2 regions of the Pseudomonas fungipugnans genome follow, and region 1 is predicted to be linked to the other one. Evidence: predicted binding sites of a transcription regulator. Region 1 holds the regulator's gene; the other holds the start of a gene.
The links. Region 1 encodes sigma-54, which starts transcription at its own class of promoters, with help from an activator protein. Its sites were predicted from a motif close to ANTGGCATNNANNTTGCTNT; they were not measured.

Region 1 (9,117 bases):
TCGGTTCTCAGGACACCGCCGTAGCCGTCTCCGGCCAGCTCAAGGCCACAGCCGTTTCGCTGATGAAAATCGCCAACGACTTACGCTGGATGAACTCTGGTCCGCTGGCCGGGCTCGGCGAAATCGAGCTTGAAGCGTTGCAGCCGGGCTCCTCGATCATGCCGGGCAAGGTCAATCCGGTAATCCCGGAAGCCACCGCGATGGTTGCGGCTCAGGTCATTGGTAACGACACGGTGATCACCATTGCCGGTCAGTCGGGCAATTTCGAGCTGAATGTGATGCTGCCGATCATCGCGCAGAACCTGCTGAGCAGTATCGAGTTGCTGGCCAATGCCAGCCGTTTGCTGGCGGACAAGGCCATTGCCAGCTTCAAGGTCAATGACGCCAGGCTCAAGGAAGCGCTGTCGCGTAACCCGATTCTGGTTACCGCACTCAACCCGATCATTGGTTATCAAAAAGCCGCTGAAATCGCCAAGAAGGCTTATCAGCAGGGCCGTCCGGTGATTGATGTCGCCCTGGAACACACCGACCTGACACGCAGCCAGCTTGAGGTTTTGCTTGATCCGGAAAAGCTGACCGCAGGCGGCGTCTAACTCCCGCTACCGCTTTGGAGGCTCATCATGGAGCACTGGAAACGCACGATCGAAAGGGCTAATCGCTGTTTCATGCTGGGCGAATTCATCGATGCCCGCGAAGCCTATTTGCAGGCATTGGCCCTGGCCCAGGTGTTGTTCGAGCGTTGGGCGGATGCCGACGAAGCCGTGGCGGCCTGTGTCATATCCCATCACAACCTGGCCGACCTGCATTTGCGTCTGAATCAGCCGGAGGAGAGCGCCGAATATCTGTGCGCTATCCATCAGCGGTTGTTGCAAACCCTGCAGGATCCGCGACTGACGCCGGCGCTGCGTGAAGCCGCGTTGCGCCAGAGCAGCAAGACCTACGTCGAACTGCTGAATTTCATCAGCGAATACGGCGAATACCCGCGAACCCAACGCTTGCTGCCTACCGATGCCGCCTCACCCCGGTATCAACCTGCGTCTTTTCAACATGGAGTCCATTGAAATGGCTTTTACCTTGCCTGCCTTGCCGTACGCCTACGATGCCCTGGAGCCGCACATCGATGCGCAAACCATGGAAATCCACTACACCAAGCATCATCAGACCTACATCAATAACCTGAACGCCGCTGTTGAGGGCACCGAGTTTGCCGAGTGGTCAGTGGAAAAACTGGTGGCCGGCGTGCAGCAACTTCCAGAAAGTCTGCGCGCGGCGGTGATCAATCAGGGTGGGGGGCACGCCAACCATTCGCTGTTCTGGGAAGTGATGGCGCCTAACGCCGGGGGCAAGCCCGACGGTGCGCTGGCCAAGGCGATTGAAGAACAACTGGGCGGTCTGGACAGTTTCAAGGAGGCCTTTACCAAAGCCGCGTTGACTCGTTTCGGCAGTGGCTGGGCCTGGCTGAGCGTCACCCCGCAAAAGACCCTCGTAGTGGAGAGCAGCGGCAATCAGGACAGCCCGTTGATGAATGGCAACACGCCAATCCTCGGTCTGGATGTCTGGGAACACGCCTATTACCTGCAATATCAGAACCGCCGCCCGGAATACATCAATGCGTTTTTCAACGTGATCAATTGGCCCGAAGTTGCTGCGCGCTATCAGGCCGCGCTGGTCTGAGTCATCCATAAAAATAATCCAAGGCTGACTATGGGCACTGAAACACTGACGATCGGCGGCGGGCGAATGTTTCGCTACGCTTTCGGATCGTTGTTGCTGTTGGCGGGCATGACGTTACTGGCTGCCCATGGGCTGGCCTGGCTGGACCTTGAGCCGAAACTTTCCCGGGCCCTGCAAGGCGGTGCGATTTGTGCCTTGGGCACTGCGCTGGGTGCTGTGCCGGTGTTGGTGATCCGGCGCATGCCGCAGACCGTCAGTGATACGTTGCTTGGCTTTGGCGCCGGGGTGATGCTGGCGGCGACCGCATTTTCGCTGATCGTGCCGGGCATCGCGGCGGCCGAAAACCTGGGCCTTGCGCCTTGGGGCGCCAGCGGTTTGATCAGCTTGGGCATCATGCTCGGGGCGTTGGGGCTGTTTCTGGTGGATCGCAAAGTCTCTGGCGCTTCCCCGACAACGCGAGTGAGGACGCATGAGCATCCTGTTATCCCGCCACGGATCTGGCTGTTCGTCTTTGCGATCATTGCCCACAACATTCCTGAAGGCATGGCCGTCGGTGTTTCAGCGGGCGGGGGGATGCCCGATGCCGACAGTCTTGCGATGGGCATTGCTTTGCAGGATGTGCCTGAAGGGTTGGTGATTGCGCTGGTATTGGCCGGGGCAGGGATGTCGCGGGTCAGGGCGTTCCTGATCGGCGCCGCTTCAGGGCTGGTGGAACCGGTGTTTGCGCTGCTGTGCGCCTGGCTGGTGAGCCTGGCTGAAGTGCTGTTGCCTTTGGGGTTGGCATTGGCAGCGGGGGCGATGCTACTGGTGGTGACGCATGAAATCATTCCCGAGTCGCGGCGCAATGGTCACGACAAGCTCGCCAGCCTTGGGCTGTTGATCGGGTTTTGTCTGATGATGGTGATGGATACGGCTTTGGCTTGATTACCTTTTGTGGCGAGGGCGCTTTGTTCCCTCGCCACAAAAGGCGGTCTTGCTTATGCGTTACTCGCCTTCGTCGAAGAAGTTGTTGATCAGGTTTACCAGGGCCTGTAACGCCTCATCCGCTTGCTCACCTTCGGTACTCAAGTGAATTTTTGTGCCCTTGCCAGCTGCCAGCATCATCATCGCCATGATGCTTTTACCGTCGACCATCGATTCAGGTGTGCGCCCGGCCCTGATCTGGCAGGGGAACTGGCCCGCCACGCCAACAAATTTCGCAGAAGCACGGGCATGCAGGCCCAGCTTGTTAATAATTTCAATTTCCAGAGCAGGCATCGCGGTGTGAATCCTTTAGCTGAGGTCGCGGTGGCGAACCTGGACGTTCTTCAGGGATTGTTGCAGGACCTGGCCCAGACGTTCAGTCAGGTAGACGGAGCGGTGATGCCCGCCGGTACAGCCAATGGCAATGGTGACGTAGGCACGGTTGCTGGCGGCAAAGCGGGGCAGCCATTTGAGCAGGTACGAGGAGATGTCCTGGAACATCTCCTCGACATCCGGTTGCGCTGCCAGATAATCGGCCACCGGTTGATCCTGTCCCGACAGCGCGCGCAATTCCGGCTTCCAATAGGGGTTCGGCAAGCAGCGCACGTCGAACACCAGGTCCGCATCCACCGGCATGCCACGCTTGAACCCGAAGGACTCAACCAGGAACGCGGTCCCGGGCTCCGGCTGGTTCAGCAGGCGCAGCTTGATGGTGTCGCGCAGCTGGTACAGGTTCAGGTTAGTGGTGTTGACCTTGAGGTCGGCCAGGTCGGCAATGGGCCCCAGCAGATGCGTTTCGTCTTCAATGGCTTCTGCCAGTGAGCGATTGCCGCTGCTCAACGGGTGGCGACGGCGGGTTTCGGAAAAGCGCTTGAGCAGGGTTTCTTCGTCGGCGTCCAGGTACACCACATCGCACTGGATGTGCCGGCTGCGGACTTCTTCAAGCAATTCGGGAAAACGCGACAGGTGGCTGGGCAGGTTGCGCGCATCAATCGACACAGCGACCAGTGGCTGTGCGAGTTCGGTGTGAATCAATGCACGTTCGGCCAGTTCCGGCAGTAACCCGGCGGGCAGGTTGTCGATGCAGTAGTAGCCGTTGTCCTCAAGGACATCGAGCGCGGTACTTTTACCTGAGCCGGAGCGGCCACTGACAATGATCAAGCGCATGATTACTGACCGTTTTGCTCGCTCAGGACAACCTGATACAAGGCTTCGTTGCTTGGGGCGCTGCGCAGGCGATCACGGACTTCCTTGCGATCAAGCATGCTGGCGATCTGACGAAGCAATTCAAGGTGGGCATCGGTGGCCGCTTCCGGGACCAGCAGCACAAACAGCAGGTCAACCGGAGCACCGTCGATGGCATCAAAATCAATCGGAGCGTCCAGGTGCATCAGGGCGCTGATGGGCGAAGTACAGCCCTTGAGCCGGCAGTGGGGAATGGCGATGCCGTTGCCAAAACCGGTGGAACCGAGTTTTTCACGGGCAATCAGAGCCTCGAAGACATCTTGCATCTCCAGATCCGGTACTTCCCGGGCGATCAGGTTGGCAATTTGTTCGAGGGCTTTCTTTTTACTGCCACCCGGCACGTTCACCAAGGAACGGCCGGGGGTCAGGATGTTTTCAAGTCGGATCATGGGTTGGGAGTGTTAACGACCGGTTGCGCCTTGAAGCTGGCGCTGGGTCTTTTCCTTATGCTTTAGGAGTTGGCGATCCAGTTTGTCGGTGAGCAGGTCGATTGCCGCATACATGTCGTCATGTTCGGCGTTGGCGACCACTTCACCGCCGGGTATATGCAGCGTGGCTTCGATTTTCTGTTTCAGCTTTTCGACCGTCATCGTGACTTGCACATTGGTGATCTTGTCGAAATGCCCGGCGATCTTCTTGAGTTTTGCCTCAACGTACTCGCGCAGGGGGGGAGTCACTTCCAGTTGGTGTCCACTGATGTTGACTTGCATACAGCTTCTCCTTCGTTGCCAGTGCATAAAGCGGCAGGTAGGAATACCTGCCACTGGAACGCTGTGCTGTGGCTTACATCAACCGCTTGCGTTCGCTCGAAGGCGCGATCCCCAGGGATTCGCGGTACTTGGCGACGGTGCGGCGAGCCACCTGAATGCCTTGTGCCTCCAGTAAACCAGCGATCTTGCTGTCACTCAACGGCTTTTTCTGATTTTCCGCGGCAACCAGTTTTTTGATGATCGCGCGGATCGCCGTGGACGAGCATTCGCCGCCTTCGGAGGTGCTGACGTGGCTGGAGAAAAAGTATTTCAGTTCATAAATACCCCGAGGGGTGTGCATGAATTTTTGCGTGGTCACCCGGGAAATCGTCGATTCGTGCATGCCGACCGCTTCGGCGATGTCATGCAGTACCAGCGGTTTCATGGCTTCGTCGCCGTATTCGAGAAAGCCGCGCTGATGCTCGACGATCTGGGTGGCCACTTTCATCAGGGTTTCATTACGGCTTTGCAGGCTCTTGATGAACCAGCGGGCTTCCTGCAGCTGATTGCGCATGAAGGTGTTGTCGGCGCTGGTGTCGGCGCGGCGCACGAAACCGGCGTACTGGGCGTTGACCCGCAGCCGTGGCACCGACTCCTGATTCAGCTCCACCAGCCAGCGCTCGTTGTCCTTGCGCACGATCACATCGGGTACGACGTACTCGGCTTCGCTGGACTCGATCTGCGAGCCAGGGCGCGGGTTGAGGCTCTGTACCAGTTCGATGACTTGGCGCAGTTCATCTTCCTTGAGCTTCATGCGGCGCATCAGTTGGCCGTAGTCGCGGCTGCCCAACAGGTCGATGTAGTCAGTGACCAGGCGTTTTGCCTCGGCCAGCCAGGGCGTTTTGGTTGCGAGCTGGCGCAATTGCAGTAACAGGCACTCGCCCAGGTTGCGGGCGCCGATGCCGGCCGGTTCGAATTGCTGGATGCGGTGCAGGACGGCTTCGATTTCGTCCAGTTCGATGTCCAGCTCCGGATCGAAGGCCTCAAGGATTTCCTCAAGGGTTTCGTCCAGGTAGCCCTGATTGTTGATGCAGTCGATCAGGGTGACGGCGATCAGGCGGTCGGTGTCGGACATCGGTGCCAGGTTCAATTGCCAGAGCAGGTGGCTTTGCAGGCTTTCGCCTACGGATGTGCGGGTGGTGAAATCCCACTCGTCGTCATCGTTGCTCGGCAGGCTGCTGGCGCTGGTCTGGTAGACGTCTTCCCAGGCGGTGTCGACGGGCAGCTCGTTGGGAATTCGCTCGTTCCAGTCGCCTTCCTCTAGGTTATCCACCGTGGGGGCGGTTTCCTGGTAGGAGGGCTCTTGAATATCGGCGTTGGGTTGCTGTTCGGCTTTGTCGGCCAGGGGATCGGCATTATCGAAGTCGTCGCCTTCTTCCTGGCGTTCGAGCATCGGATTGGACTCCAGGGCCTCCTGGATTTCCTGTTGCAGGTCCAGGGTCGACAATTGGAGCAGGCGGATGGCCTGTTGCAGCTGCGGTGTCATCGTCAGCTGCTGGCCCATTCTCAAGACTAGCGATGGTTTCATGGCTGGGGCTTAACACCTTATTCGCCGGCGCACATGCGCCATCCACTACAGGGCGCCGAAGCGCCAAACATAAGCAAATTATATGCCCGAAACCGCAGCGTTTGCCTAGAGCGCTGTAACAATAAAAACCTATAAAGCTTTATTGACAGGGTGCCCTTGCTGAAAGCCGAACATCTTTGAAGCGCAGTGTTTGCCTAGAGCGCTGTAACAATAAAAAACGATTGATTTTTTATTGAAGCAAGCGCCCGGACAATCCGCCAGACACTTCAGCGCTTACAGGCGGAACTCATGGCCCAGATACACTTCCTTGACCAGCTCGTTGGCCAGGATGGTGGCGGAGTCGCCTTCGGCGATCAGCTGGCCATCGTTGACGATGTAGGCGGTTTCGCAGATGTCCAGGGTTTCACGGACGTTGTGGTCGGTGATCAGCACGCCAATGCCTTTGGCCTTGAGGTGATGGATGATCTGTTTGATGTCGCCCACCGAAATCGGGTCCACACCGGCGAAGGGTTCGTCGAGGAGGATGAATTTGGGTGCGGTCGCCAGCGCCCGGGCGATTTCCACGCGGCGGCGTTCACCACCGGAGAGGCTCATGCCCAGGTTGTCGCGGATGTGGCTGATGTGGAATTCCTGCAGCAGGCTTTCCAGCTCCTTGCGACGACCGGCCTTGTCGAGCTCCTTGCGGGTCTCGAGGATGGCCATGATGTTGTCGGCCACCGACAATTTGCGGAAGATCGACGCTTCTTGCGGAAGATAGCCGATACCTGCCTTTGCACGGCCGTGCATTGGCTGGTGGCTGACGTCCAGGTCGTCGATCAGTACGCGACCCTGATCGGCCTGTACCAGGCCTACGATCATGTAGAAGCAGGTGGTCTTGCCGGCGCCGTTAGGGCCGAGCAGGCCAACGATCTGGCCGCTGTCGATGGACAGGCTGACGTCACGCACAACCTGGCGGCTCTTGTAGCTCTTGGCCAAATGCTGGGCTTTAAGAGTCGCCATTATTTAGCCTTCTGCTTCGGCGGGATCACCATGTCGATCCGTTGGCGCGGAGTGGTGATTGGCGCGCCATTGGCACGACCGGCAGTTGCAACCTGTTTCACCGTGTCATAGACGATTTTCTCGCCTTCGGTGGTGCTGCCATCGTCGCTGATCACTTTGGCCTGATCGATCAGTACAATGCGATTTTGCTGGGCATGGTACTGAATGGTCTTGCCATAGCCTTTGACCGGCTGCGGGGAGTCGATTTTCTGCTTCTGCTCGAAATACGCCAGGTTGCCCACGGAGGTGACGACATCGATGTCGCCGGCGGGGGTGCGAGTCAGCGTCACGGTATTGCCCTTGACGATCATCGAGCCTTGAGTAATGACGACGTCGCCCTTGTAGGTGGCGATGCCTTGCTTGTCATCCAGCTGCGCGTCGTCGGCTTGAACGCGGATAGGCTGTTCGCTATCGTTCGGCAGAGCCCAGGCGCTCACGCTTCCCAGTGCTGCGCCCAGACTGAGCAAAATAGGGAGGGTTTTAACGAGCCTCATACTGTCCTCTTACGTTCGATAGCAGGTGTATCCTGCTTTCTTTCAAATACGCTTTCATTCCCGTGCCAAATGACACGCCGCCAGCTCCGTCAATTCTAACGGGTTGCTCGGTCTGCGCATATTGCTGCTGCGGGAACACTGTCATGCGGGTACTGGTAATAATGGTGTCACGGTTCTTTTCGTCGGTGCGTGCAATACGCACCGAGTCGATCAGTTCTACCTGTGTACCGTCCGGATTGACCTCGCCGCGCAAGCTCGTCACATGCCACGGGTATTCACTGCCGCGGTACATGTTCAGGTCGGGGTTGGTCAGCAGCGACACGTCGCTCGCCTTCAAATGCTCGACCTTGTCGGACGTCAGGTCATATTGCAAACCACCGTCCGGCAGGAACTGCATGCTGTGGGCGTTGGTGGCGTAATAGTCGATCGCGCTTTCATCGACCTTGACCACTGGCTTGTCGAGGAAGCGTTCAGGGCTGATGTTCCAGTAGCCGACCGCCGCGAATATCGCGGCGATGACAGTGAACAGCAGGAAATTGCGAAACTTTTTACTCAGCATAATTGGCTCACAGGTACGCGGCGTTGGCCGCATCGAGGCGGCCCTGGGCGCGCAGGATCAGTTCGCAGAACTCGCGGGCGGCACCTTCGCCACCACGGGCAAGGGTGATGCCGTGGGCGTGTTCACGCACAAAGCTTGCAGCGTTGGCCACCGCCATGCCCAGGCCGACGCGGCGAATCACCGGCAGGTCCGGCAGGTCGTCACCGAGGTAGGCCACCTGTTCATAGCTTAGGTTGAGTTGCGCAAGAAGCTCGTCGAGCACCACCAGTTTGTCTTCGCGACCCTGATACAGATGGGGAATGCCGAGGTTTTTTGCTCGCCGCTCGACCACCGGGGTCTTGCGGCCGCTGATGATAGCGGTCTGCACGCCGGCTGCCATCAACATCTTGATGCCCTGGCCGTCCAGTGTGCTGAACGTCTTGAATTCGCTGCCGTCTTCGAGGAAGTACAGGCGACCGTCGGTCAGGACGCCGTCGACGTCAAAAACCGCCAGTTTGATCTGTTTGCCGCGTTGCAGCAGGTCATCGCTCACTTACATCACTCCCGCACGCAGCAAATCGTGCATGTTAAGGGCGCCAACCGGGCGGTCTTCGCTATCGACCACCACCAGTGCGTTGATTTTGTTGTCTTCCATGATTTTGAGCGCTTCAGCGGCGAGCATCTCGGCGCGGGCGGTCTTGCCATGGGTGGTCATTACTTGATCGATGGTCGCGTGATGAATGTCGATGGCGCGGTCCAGGGAGCGGCGCAGGTCGCCGTCGGTGAAGATCCCGGCGAGGGTGCCATCGGCTTCCAGGATCACGGTCATGCCCAGGCCCTTGCGGGTCATTTCCATCAATGCGTCCTTTAGCAGCGTGCCGCGCTGGA
Region 2 (9,117 bases), 650 kb from region 1:
GTTTCCTGTTTCGACAACTGCGCTTCTTCCTTGGTGATCCGCAGCAGGCGGTCACGGGGATGGACTTCCAGCAGCAGCAGCGTGTCACCGTTGCTCAGGATCGGTGTTACCGCGTAATCGACCGTCAGGGTCTGGCCGGTGAGGGCGGTGAGCATGGCTTCGCGCTTGGTGAACGGGTGCGCCTGCTCCACCGCCTGGCGCAGGGAATTCAGCGCTTCGGTGGATTCGGTGAACAGCTCGCTGATGAACTGCCCGTGGCTGCGCTGGCCGCTGATGGCCAGCAGCATCTCTGCCGCCGGGTTCATGTACTCAAGGCGCAATTCGGCATCAAGCAGGATGGTGGCAGTGGTCAGGTTGTCGAGAAGCAATCGATGCAGTGCGTCGCTAATGGTCATCAGGACCTCTTTTGGAGCAGGGCGCGGGCAAAGACTCAGCGCAGATGTGAGGAAAATGCAAAAAACCAAACCAAAGCTCCGAAAAGAAGCGTTTAACGCCTGAAACGGGCGTTTAACGCTCGATCACGTGGCGTTCTGCCAGCTTTCGCGGGTATTTTCGAACCAAAATGGTTTGAGAGGTGGGTAGGGTGCAACTATTCGCACCAATATAGTGCGCAAAGCTGAACGAGGTTAGAAGAACCTCAGGAAGGGATTTTTTTCTTCCTCGGGTTTGTCCTTGAGCGGGCATTCCGGGCGCTGGCCGTAGTCCGCCAAAGTGCAGGGATTGACCTGGCGTTTCTGCGCGAGGGAGATGCGTAGCATGTGGAAGGGCTGATTGGCGGTGCGTTCGACGGTGCGGCCCAGCTCGTCGATGATTTCCACTGACAGGTTATGACTGCCCCGGTCGATGTTGGTCAACGGGAACACCGGGCTCAGCCCAGGCTCTGCGGTGGGCTGGCCGTCCAGTAGCAAGCGGTAGCGATGGCCCTTTTGCAGGCCCGGCTCGCTGGTGACGCTGACGATCAGCTCGCCGGCGCTGTTGCGAATCGTGGCGTCCGGTTCCGGTACCAGTACGCGGAGCATGTCGTAGTGGAACAGCGGCGTTTCTTCAGTTTTTTTCGCGGCGATCATCGGGGTCGCGCCGGTCGGGTTGGCCGACATGCGATTGCTCGTCGCAATCGGTACGCGCTTGGCGCTGCCGGAGCCCGGCTGGTCGGTGTAGACACGGTTGCCCTGGGCATCGACGTAGGTGAAGACCTCAGCCGTCGCGGGCAGGGCCAGCAGGCACAGGATCAGCCACCAGGCCTTCAAGGCTTGTGCACCCGTTGCACGGTGAACGTCACGGTCGGGCTCTGGCGGATCACGTTCTCGCCATTGATCACCTGCACCGCCAGACGATGTTCGCCGCGATCGATGTTGACCAATTGCAGGATCGGCACGTTGCTCGGCTGGCCGTAGGGCTGGTCGTCCAGCAGCAACCTCAATTGATGAGGCGCTTGCAGGCGCGGCTTGATCAGTACGCTGACGGTGAAGGTGCCGTTGTTGGCGCGCAGCGCTTCTTCGGTGGGCAGGCCAGTCAGTTCCAGCGCTTCATACAGGGTGCCGGGTTGTGCCTGGGGCGCCGGGGGCGATGGCGGGTCGACTGGCGCCTGGCGCTCGACGCTGTTGAGTGGTGGCAGCTCCACGGCTTGAGCCTTGACCCCGTCGGGAGGTTGATTGCTGTAGGCGGTGTTGCCGGCGGCGTCCGTGTATTTGTAGATCTGCGCGGCGGCGGGCAGGGCGATCAGCAGCAGGATAAGGAGAAAACCACGACCCATAAAATCGACCGCCAGCGAAAGTGATGGGTTGCAGCATAGGTCAAGGGTGAGGGTTGGCCCAAGCCGTTAACATTTGGGTATGATTTGCCGAACGCTTCCAAACACCACAAACCCGCTCCCACAGGGGGATATGTGTCAGCCGTTAAATCGTGGGTATAAAAAAGGCCTCCCGAAGGAGGCCTCTTTTTTGTCACGCCGCTTGCGCAGGCGCTACCGGATCAGCAGCTGTAGTACAGCTCATATTCCAGTGGGTGTACGAAGGTGCGGACCTTGATTTCTTCTTCGCTTTTCAGAGCGATGTAAGCGTCGATGAAGTCGTCGGAGAACACGCCGCCTTTGGTCAGGAACGCGCGACCCTTGTCCAGCTCTTCCAGGGCTTCTTTCAGGCTGCCGCAAACTTGTGGGATCTCTTTCGCCTCTTCAGGCGGCAGGTCGTACAGGTTTTTGTCAGCAGCGTCGCCTGGGTGGATCTTGTTCTGGATGCCGTCCAGGCCAGCCATCAACAGTGCAGCGAAGCCCAGGTATGGGTTGGCTGCCGGATCCGGGAAGCGCGCTTCGATACGGCGAGCGCGAGGGCTGGATACGTAAGGAATACGGATCGAGGCGGAACGGTTGCGGGCCGAGTAGGCCAGCATGACCGGTGCTTCGAAGCCTGGGACCAGACGCTTGTAGGAGTTGGTCGACGGGTTGGTGAAGCCGTTCAGCGCCTTACCGTGCTTGATGATGCCGCCGATGAAGTACAGGGCGGTGTCGGACAGGCCGGCATAGCCTTCGCCAGCGAAGGTGTTCTTGCCGTCTTTGGCGATGGACAGGTGGACGTGCATGCCCGAACCGTTGTCGCCGTACAGAGGCTTGGGCATGAAGGTCGCAGTGCGGCCGTATGCATCAGCAACGTTGTGTACGCAGTATTTCAGGGTCTGAACTTCGTCAGCCTTGGCTACCAGGGTGTTGAACTTCACACCGATTTCGTTCTGGCCGGCAGTCGCCACTTCGTGGTGGTGAACTTCGATGACCAGGCCCATTTCTTCCATGGCGTTGCACATGGAGGTACGGATTTCGTGGTCGTGGTCGAACGGCGGAACCGGGAAGTAGCCGCCCTTGATGCCTGGACGGTGACCTTTGTTACCGCCTTCGATGTCCTGGTCGGACATCCACGAACCTTGCTCGGAGTAGATCTTGAACATCGAGCCGGAGATATCGGACTTGAATTTCACCGAGTCGAAGATGAAGAACTCAGGCTCCGGGCCTACGAATACGGTGTCGCCGATACCGGTCGACTTCAGGTATTCCTCGGCACGCTTGGCGATTGCACGTGGGTCACGGTCGTAGCCTTGCATGGTCGAAGGCTCGATCACGTCGCAGACGATGATCAGCGTTGGGTCTTCGGTGAACGGGTCGAGGACGGCAGTGCTGTCGTCCGGCATCAGGATCATGTCGGAGGCTTCGATGCCTTTCCAGCCAGCAATGGAGGAGCCGTCGAACATTTTGCCTTCTTCGAAGAAGGCGTCATCCAGCGCGTCGCGAGCCGGCATGGTCACGTGGTGCTGAGTGCCTTTGGTGTCCGTGAAGCGCAGATCAATCCACTTGACGTCATGATCTTTGATGAGTTGAACCGACTTCGACATAGTGTCCTCCGGGTGGCTTCGGGCTTGGTAGTGGATGCCCTTAGAATGTGGGTGATGCCGGCGCGAATACTCTGCCATGGCAACCTGCCTCACAAGGGAGCAAATTGCATGCCAGTGCCCCACCATGGGTTTTTTGCCCCAATTTCACGCTTGTTGCGGTGCAGGGCGCCATAAAGCTGAAAATCTCGCCCTGTAATGTAGCGTCTTATTCGATAAATGACCTGTTTTGGTGCGCGCAAAACCTTCTGCATATTAACTGGTTAAACCTTGAGCAATTTCCGCTATAATCCGCGCCCCCCTTTTTCGGCAGGCCCTGCGCGCGCTGTTTCCATGAAATTAATCGTAAAAGTCTTCCCCGAGATCACCATCAAGAGCCGCCCGGTACGGATGCGTTTCATCCGCCAGTTGGCCAAAAACATCCGTGCCGTGCTCCGCGATCTGGACCCGGCTGTGGTGGTGAACGGTGTGTGGGACAACCTCGAGCTGGAAACCCGTGTCACCGAGCCCAAAGCCTTGAAGGAGATGACCGAGCGCCTGAGCTGCATGCCGGGTATCGCGCATTTCCTGCAGGTCGACGAGTACCCGTATGTCGACTTCGATGACGTCGTCGCCAAGTGCAGGCAGCACTACGGTGATGCGCTGGCCGGGAAGATCTTTTCGGTGCGCTGCAAACGTGCGGGCAAGCATGAATTCAGCTCGATGGACGTCGAGAAATACGTCGGCAGCCAACTGCGTCGTCAGTGCGGCGCCGCCGGAATTTCCCTGAAAGAGCCGGAAATCGAAGTTCGCATCGAAATTCGCGACAAACGGTTGTTCGTGATCCACAACCAGCACAACAGCATCGGCGGCTACCCGCTGGGTGCGCTGGAGCAGACACTGGTGCTGATGTCCGGCGGCTTTGACTCGACAGTCGCCGCCTACCAGATCATGCGCCGGGGCCTGATGGCGCACTTCTGCTTCTTCAACCTGGGCGGACGTGCCCATGAACTGGGCGTGATGGAAGTCGCGCACTTCATCTGGAAGAAGTACGGCAGCTCGCAACGCGTGTTATTTGTCAGTGTGCCGTTCGAGGAAGTCCTGGGAGAAATTCTCGGGAAAGTCGATAACAGTCATATGGGCGTAGTTTTGAAGCGTATGATGTTGCGCGCTGCTTCCCGTATTGCCGATCGGCTTGAGATCGAGGCGCTGGTCACCGGTGAAGCGATTTCCCAGGTGTCGAGCCAGACGCTGCCGAACCTGAACGTGATCGACTGCGTGACCGAGAAGCTGGTGCTGCGCCCGCTGATCGCCAGTCACAAGCAGGACATCATCGACCTGGCCAACGAAATCGGTACCGCCGACTTCGCCAAGCACATGCCGGAATACTGCGGGGTCATCTCGGTGAACCCCAAGACCCACGCCAAGCGACCGCGCGTGGAGCATGAAGAGAAAGAATTCGACATGGCGGTCCTTGAGCGTGCGCTCGAGAACGCCAAACTGGTGCCGATCGATCGCGTGATCGACGAATTGGGCCAGGATTTGCAAATCGAAGAGGTCAGCGAAGCGCTGGCGGGGCAAATCGTCATCGACATCCGTCACCCGGATGCCGCTGAAGACGAACCGCTGGGCCTTGCTGGCATTGAGGTACAGACGATGCCGTTTTATGCACTGAACGCTCGTTTCAAGGAACTGGACCCTACTCGCCAGTACCTGCTGTATTGCGACAAAGGCGTGATGAGTCGCCTGCATGCCCACCATTTGCTCAGTGAGGGGCATGCCAATGTGCGCGTTTATCGACCGAGCTAAGTGCCCGGGGCTGTTTGCCTGTGGCCTGCGTCACCGGCCCCCCGACGCCGCCGTCAAGCTGTAACGGCTTTGACGGACTCTACTGTAAATCGCTGCCAAGACTTGTCAGCACACCGAATCCTCTGATCGAGATACACAAGTGATCGAAAATCTACGCAACATCGCCATCATTGCTCACGTTGACCATGGTAAAACCACCCTGGTAGACAAACTCTTGCGTCAATCCGGCACCCTGGAGCGCAACGAGCTCAACGACGAGCGCGTGATGGACTCCAACGACCAGGAGAAAGAGCGCGGTATTACCATTCTGGCGAAAAACACCGCCATCAACTGGAACGGCTACCACATCAACATCGTGGACACCCCGGGCCACGCCGACTTCGGCGGCGAAGTTGAACGTGTAATGTCGATGGTTGACTCCGTTCTGCTGCTGGTTGACGCTCAAGACGGCCCTATGCCGCAAACCCGTTTCGTGACCAAGAAGGCTTTCGAAGCCGGCCTGCGTCCGATCGTGGTGATCAACAAGGTTGACCGTCCAGGCGCGCGTCCGGACTGGGTTCTGGACCAGATCTTCGACCTGTTCGACAACCTGGGTGCTACCGAAGAACAGCTGGACTTCAAAGTCGTCTACGCCTCGGCCCTGAACGGCATTGCCGGTCTGGAACACACCGACATGGCTGAAGACATGACCCCGCTGTACCAGTCGATCGTCGACAACGTACCTGCGCCGAAAGTTGACCGTGACGGTCCGTTCCAGATGCAGATCTCCGCTCTGGACTACAACAGCTTCCTGGGTGTTATCGGCGTTGGCCGTATCGCTCGTGGTCGCATCAAGCCGAACACTCCGGTTGTCGCTATCGACGCCGACGGCAAGAAGCGTACCGGTCGTATCCTGAAGCTGATGGGTCACCACGGCCTGCACCGTATCGACGTTGAAGAAGCAGCTGCCGGCGACATCGTCTGCATCAGCGGCTTCGACCAGCTGTTCATCTCCGACACTCTGTGCGACCCACTGAACGTCGAAGCGATGAAGCCGCTGACCGTTGACGAACCGACCGTTTCCATGACCTTCCAGGTAAACGACTCGCCTTTCTGCGGTAAAGAAGGCAAGTTCGTGACTTCCCGGAACATCAAGGAACGTCTGGACAAAGAGCTGCTCTACAACGTTGCCCTGCGCGTTGAAGAAGGCGACACCGCCGACAAGTTCAAAGTCTCCGGCCGTGGTGAGCTGCACCTCTCGGTACTGATCGAAACCATGCGTCGCGAAGGCTTCGAAATGGGTGTTGGTCGTCCTGAAGTGATCATCCGCATGGTTGACGGCGTCAAGCACGAACCGTACGAAAACGTGACCATCGACCTGCCGGAAGAATCGCAAGGTTCGATCATGGAACAGATCGGTATCCGTAAAGGCGACCTGACCAACATGGTTCCGGATGGCAAGGGCCGTGTGCGCCTTGAGTACAACATCCCGGCACGTGGCCTGATCGGTTTCCGTAACGAGTTCCTGACCCTGACCTCCGGTGCAGGCATCCTGACCTCGATCTTCGACCGTTACGATGTGATGAAGTCCGGCGACATGTCCGGCCGTCAGAACGGCGTGCTGGTGTCGGTGGCTACCGGTAAGGCTCTGACTTACTCGCTGGAAACCCTGCAAGCTCGCGGCAAACTGTTCCTGGGTCACGGTGAAGACGTGTACGAAGGTCAAATCGTCGGCATCAACAGCCGCGACAACGACCTGGGCGTCAACCCAACCAAAGGCAAGAAGCTCGACAACATGCGTGCTTCGGGTAAAGACGAAACCATCGCTCTGGTTCCGCCTATCCGTTTCACCCTGGAACAAGCTCTGGAATTCGTTCAAGAAGACGAATTGTGCGAAGTCACTCCTAAGTCCATCCGTCTTCGCAAGAAGATCCTGGGCGAAAGCGAGCGTACCCGCGCTGCCAAGAAGTCCGGTAACTGAGTCATTTAGTTAGCTGACAAAAAAACGCCCCCGACCGCAAGGTCGGGGGCGTTTTTGTTTGTCTGGGGTTTGTGTGGCGGCTGATCTGGCCCTTTCGCGAGCCTGCTCGCGAAAGGGCCCTGCCAGGCCCCGAGATTTCAGATCAGAATTTTTCGAGGGTCCGACGGCTACTGCTGGTCTCACGCGCCACTTCCTTCGGCTTGTAAGCGCAATACCCCGGCCGTGGCCCGATCTTGGGGTGATTACGGCAAGTGTCCGGGCGCTTCTCATAGATCGTGCACAGACGGCTCTTGCGATCCAGGTACAGGCAATCGTTGTTGCTCATGCGCTGGAGGGTGAAGATCTCGGTCTTCTGGCTGTAACGCTCGACGATCCCTTCCTTCTGCAGGCGCTTGGCGATGTTCTTCGCCGGCTCACCGCGCTCGAACTCGTCGACGATGCCAATGCGGATCAGATCCTTGATCTTGACCTCGACCGGCAGCGTGCAGCAGCTCGATATGCAGGAGCCGCACATCGGGGTCGAGTATTTGGCCCAGGTATCGAGGCGATCGATCTCTGCGGCGGCGATCAGGTTGGGCTTCATCATCGGTTGTTACCAGCGTGTGCATCAGGGCGCGCGATCATACCGGGACTGGTGGATTTTTGAACAACCTTTCGCCAGATTTTTTTTGCGCCACCGCAAAATATCCCCGGGTTTCGGCACGGCCCCTGCATTCAATCCGGCAGGCGACAAGCAAATGCCAGCCGATCTCGCACTATCAGGAAAAACTGCCGAACCAGAGCCGCCACCGTCGGTCAGACCGTCTAGGCTCAGACAATTCCCCGCTCGCTCGAGGTCCTATCGATGACTCAAGAACCACTAGTTCGCGAAGCAGAGGTGGCCGCATTTCGCGATGCCGTCCTGACCAAACTCACCTACGCGGTGGGCAAAGACCCTGATCACGCCTTCGACCACGACTGGTTCGAAGCCATCGCCCTGGCGGCGCGTGATCACATGGTTGAACACTGGATGGACCACACCCGGCAGATCTACCGCAAAGGTCAGAAGCGGGTCTATTACCTCTCGCTGGAATTTCTCATCGGCCGCTTGCTCTACGACAGCCTGAGCAACCTCGGCCTGCTGGACGTGGCCCGTGAAGCACTGACCGAGCTCGGCGTCGATCTGGAGCGCATCCGTCTGCTGGAGCCCGACGCAGCGCTGGGCAACGGTGGCCTCGGGCGCCTGGCGGCGTGCTTCATGGAAAGCATGTCGACCCTCGGCATCGCTGGGCACGGCTACGGCATTCGTTACGAACACGGTCTGTTCCGCCAGGCCATCGTCGACGGCTGGCAGCAGGAGCAGACCGAGCACTGGCTGGATTTCGGCAACCCGTGGGAGTTCGAGCGCGCCGAAGTGGTTTACCCGATCGGCTTCGGCGGCAGCGTTGAAACGATCACCGATGAAACCGGCAAGACCCGCCAGGTCTGGACGCCCGTGGAAACTGTGCGCGCCATCGCCTACGACACGCCAGTGGTCGGCTGGCGCGGGGCCAGCGTCAACACCTTGCGCCTGTGGCGTGCCCGCGCCATGGAAGACCTGCACCTGGAACGCTTCAACGCCGGCGATCACCTGGGCGCCGTGGCGGAAGTGGCACGCGCCGAAAGCATCTCCCGGGTGCTTTACCCGGCGGACAGCACCGAAGCTGGCCAGGAACTGCGCCTTCGTCAGGAATACTTTTTCGTCGCCGCGTCGCTGCAGGATTTGTTGCGCCGCCACCGCAACATGCACACCTCGGTGCTGACCCTGGGTGATCACGCGGCGATCCAGCTCAACGACACTCACCCCTCGATTGCCGTGGCCGAACTGATGCGCCAACTGGTCGACGTCTATGACGTGGCGTGGGATGCGGCGTGGCAAGTCACGGTTGATACGCTGTCCTACACCAACCACACGCTGCTGCCTGAAGCGCTGGAAACCTGGCCGGTCGGTTTGATGGAACGCATGCTGCCCCGGC

Region 2: a site for sigma-54 is predicted at 3,475-3,494, ahead of glnA (glutamate--ammonia ligase). Genes of this name have one in related genera too.

What each region holds. Positions count from the first base shown of each region.
Region 1 is NZ_JARBWL010000002.1:1,277,687-1,286,803, forward strand. Features, by position in the region: gene POF45_RS20555 (class II fumarate hydratase) at 1-593, shown strand, start outside; gene POF45_RS20560 (DUF2753 family protein) at 621-1,061, shown strand; gene POF45_RS20565 (superoxide dismutase) at 1,063-1,674, shown strand; gene POF45_RS20570 (ZIP family metal transporter) at 1,705-2,598, shown strand; gene POF45_RS20575 (HPr family phosphocarrier protein) at 2,659-2,931, opposite strand; gene rapZ (RNase adapter RapZ) at 2,947-3,804, opposite strand; gene ptsN (PTS IIA-like nitrogen regulatory protein PtsN) at 3,807-4,271, opposite strand; gene hpf (ribosome hibernation-promoting factor, HPF/YfiA family) at 4,284-4,592, opposite strand; gene POF45_RS20595 (RNA polymerase factor sigma-54) at 4,666-6,159, opposite strand; gene lptB (LPS export ABC transporter ATP-binding protein) at 6,433-7,158, opposite strand; gene lptA (lipopolysaccharide transport periplasmic protein LptA) at 7,158-7,691, opposite strand; gene lptC (LPS export ABC transporter periplasmic protein LptC) at 7,678-8,250, opposite strand; gene POF45_RS20615 (KdsC family phosphatase) at 8,258-8,782, opposite strand; gene POF45_RS20620 (KpsF/GutQ family sugar-phosphate isomerase) at 8,783-9,117, opposite strand, start outside.
Region 2 is NZ_JARBWL010000002.1:627,134-636,250, forward strand. Features, by position in the region: gene glnL (nitrogen regulation protein NR(II)) at 1-395, opposite strand, end outside; gene POF45_RS17830 (DUF4124 domain-containing protein) at 627-1,247, opposite strand; gene POF45_RS17835 (DUF4124 domain-containing protein) at 1,244-1,753, opposite strand; gene glnA (glutamate--ammonia ligase) at 1,972-3,378, opposite strand; gene thiI (tRNA uracil 4-sulfurtransferase ThiI) at 3,709-5,163, shown strand; gene typA (translational GTPase TypA) at 5,303-7,123, shown strand; gene POF45_RS17855 (YkgJ family cysteine cluster protein) at 7,266-7,706, opposite strand; gene POF45_RS17860 (glycogen/starch/alpha-glucan phosphorylase) at 7,968-9,117, shown strand, end outside.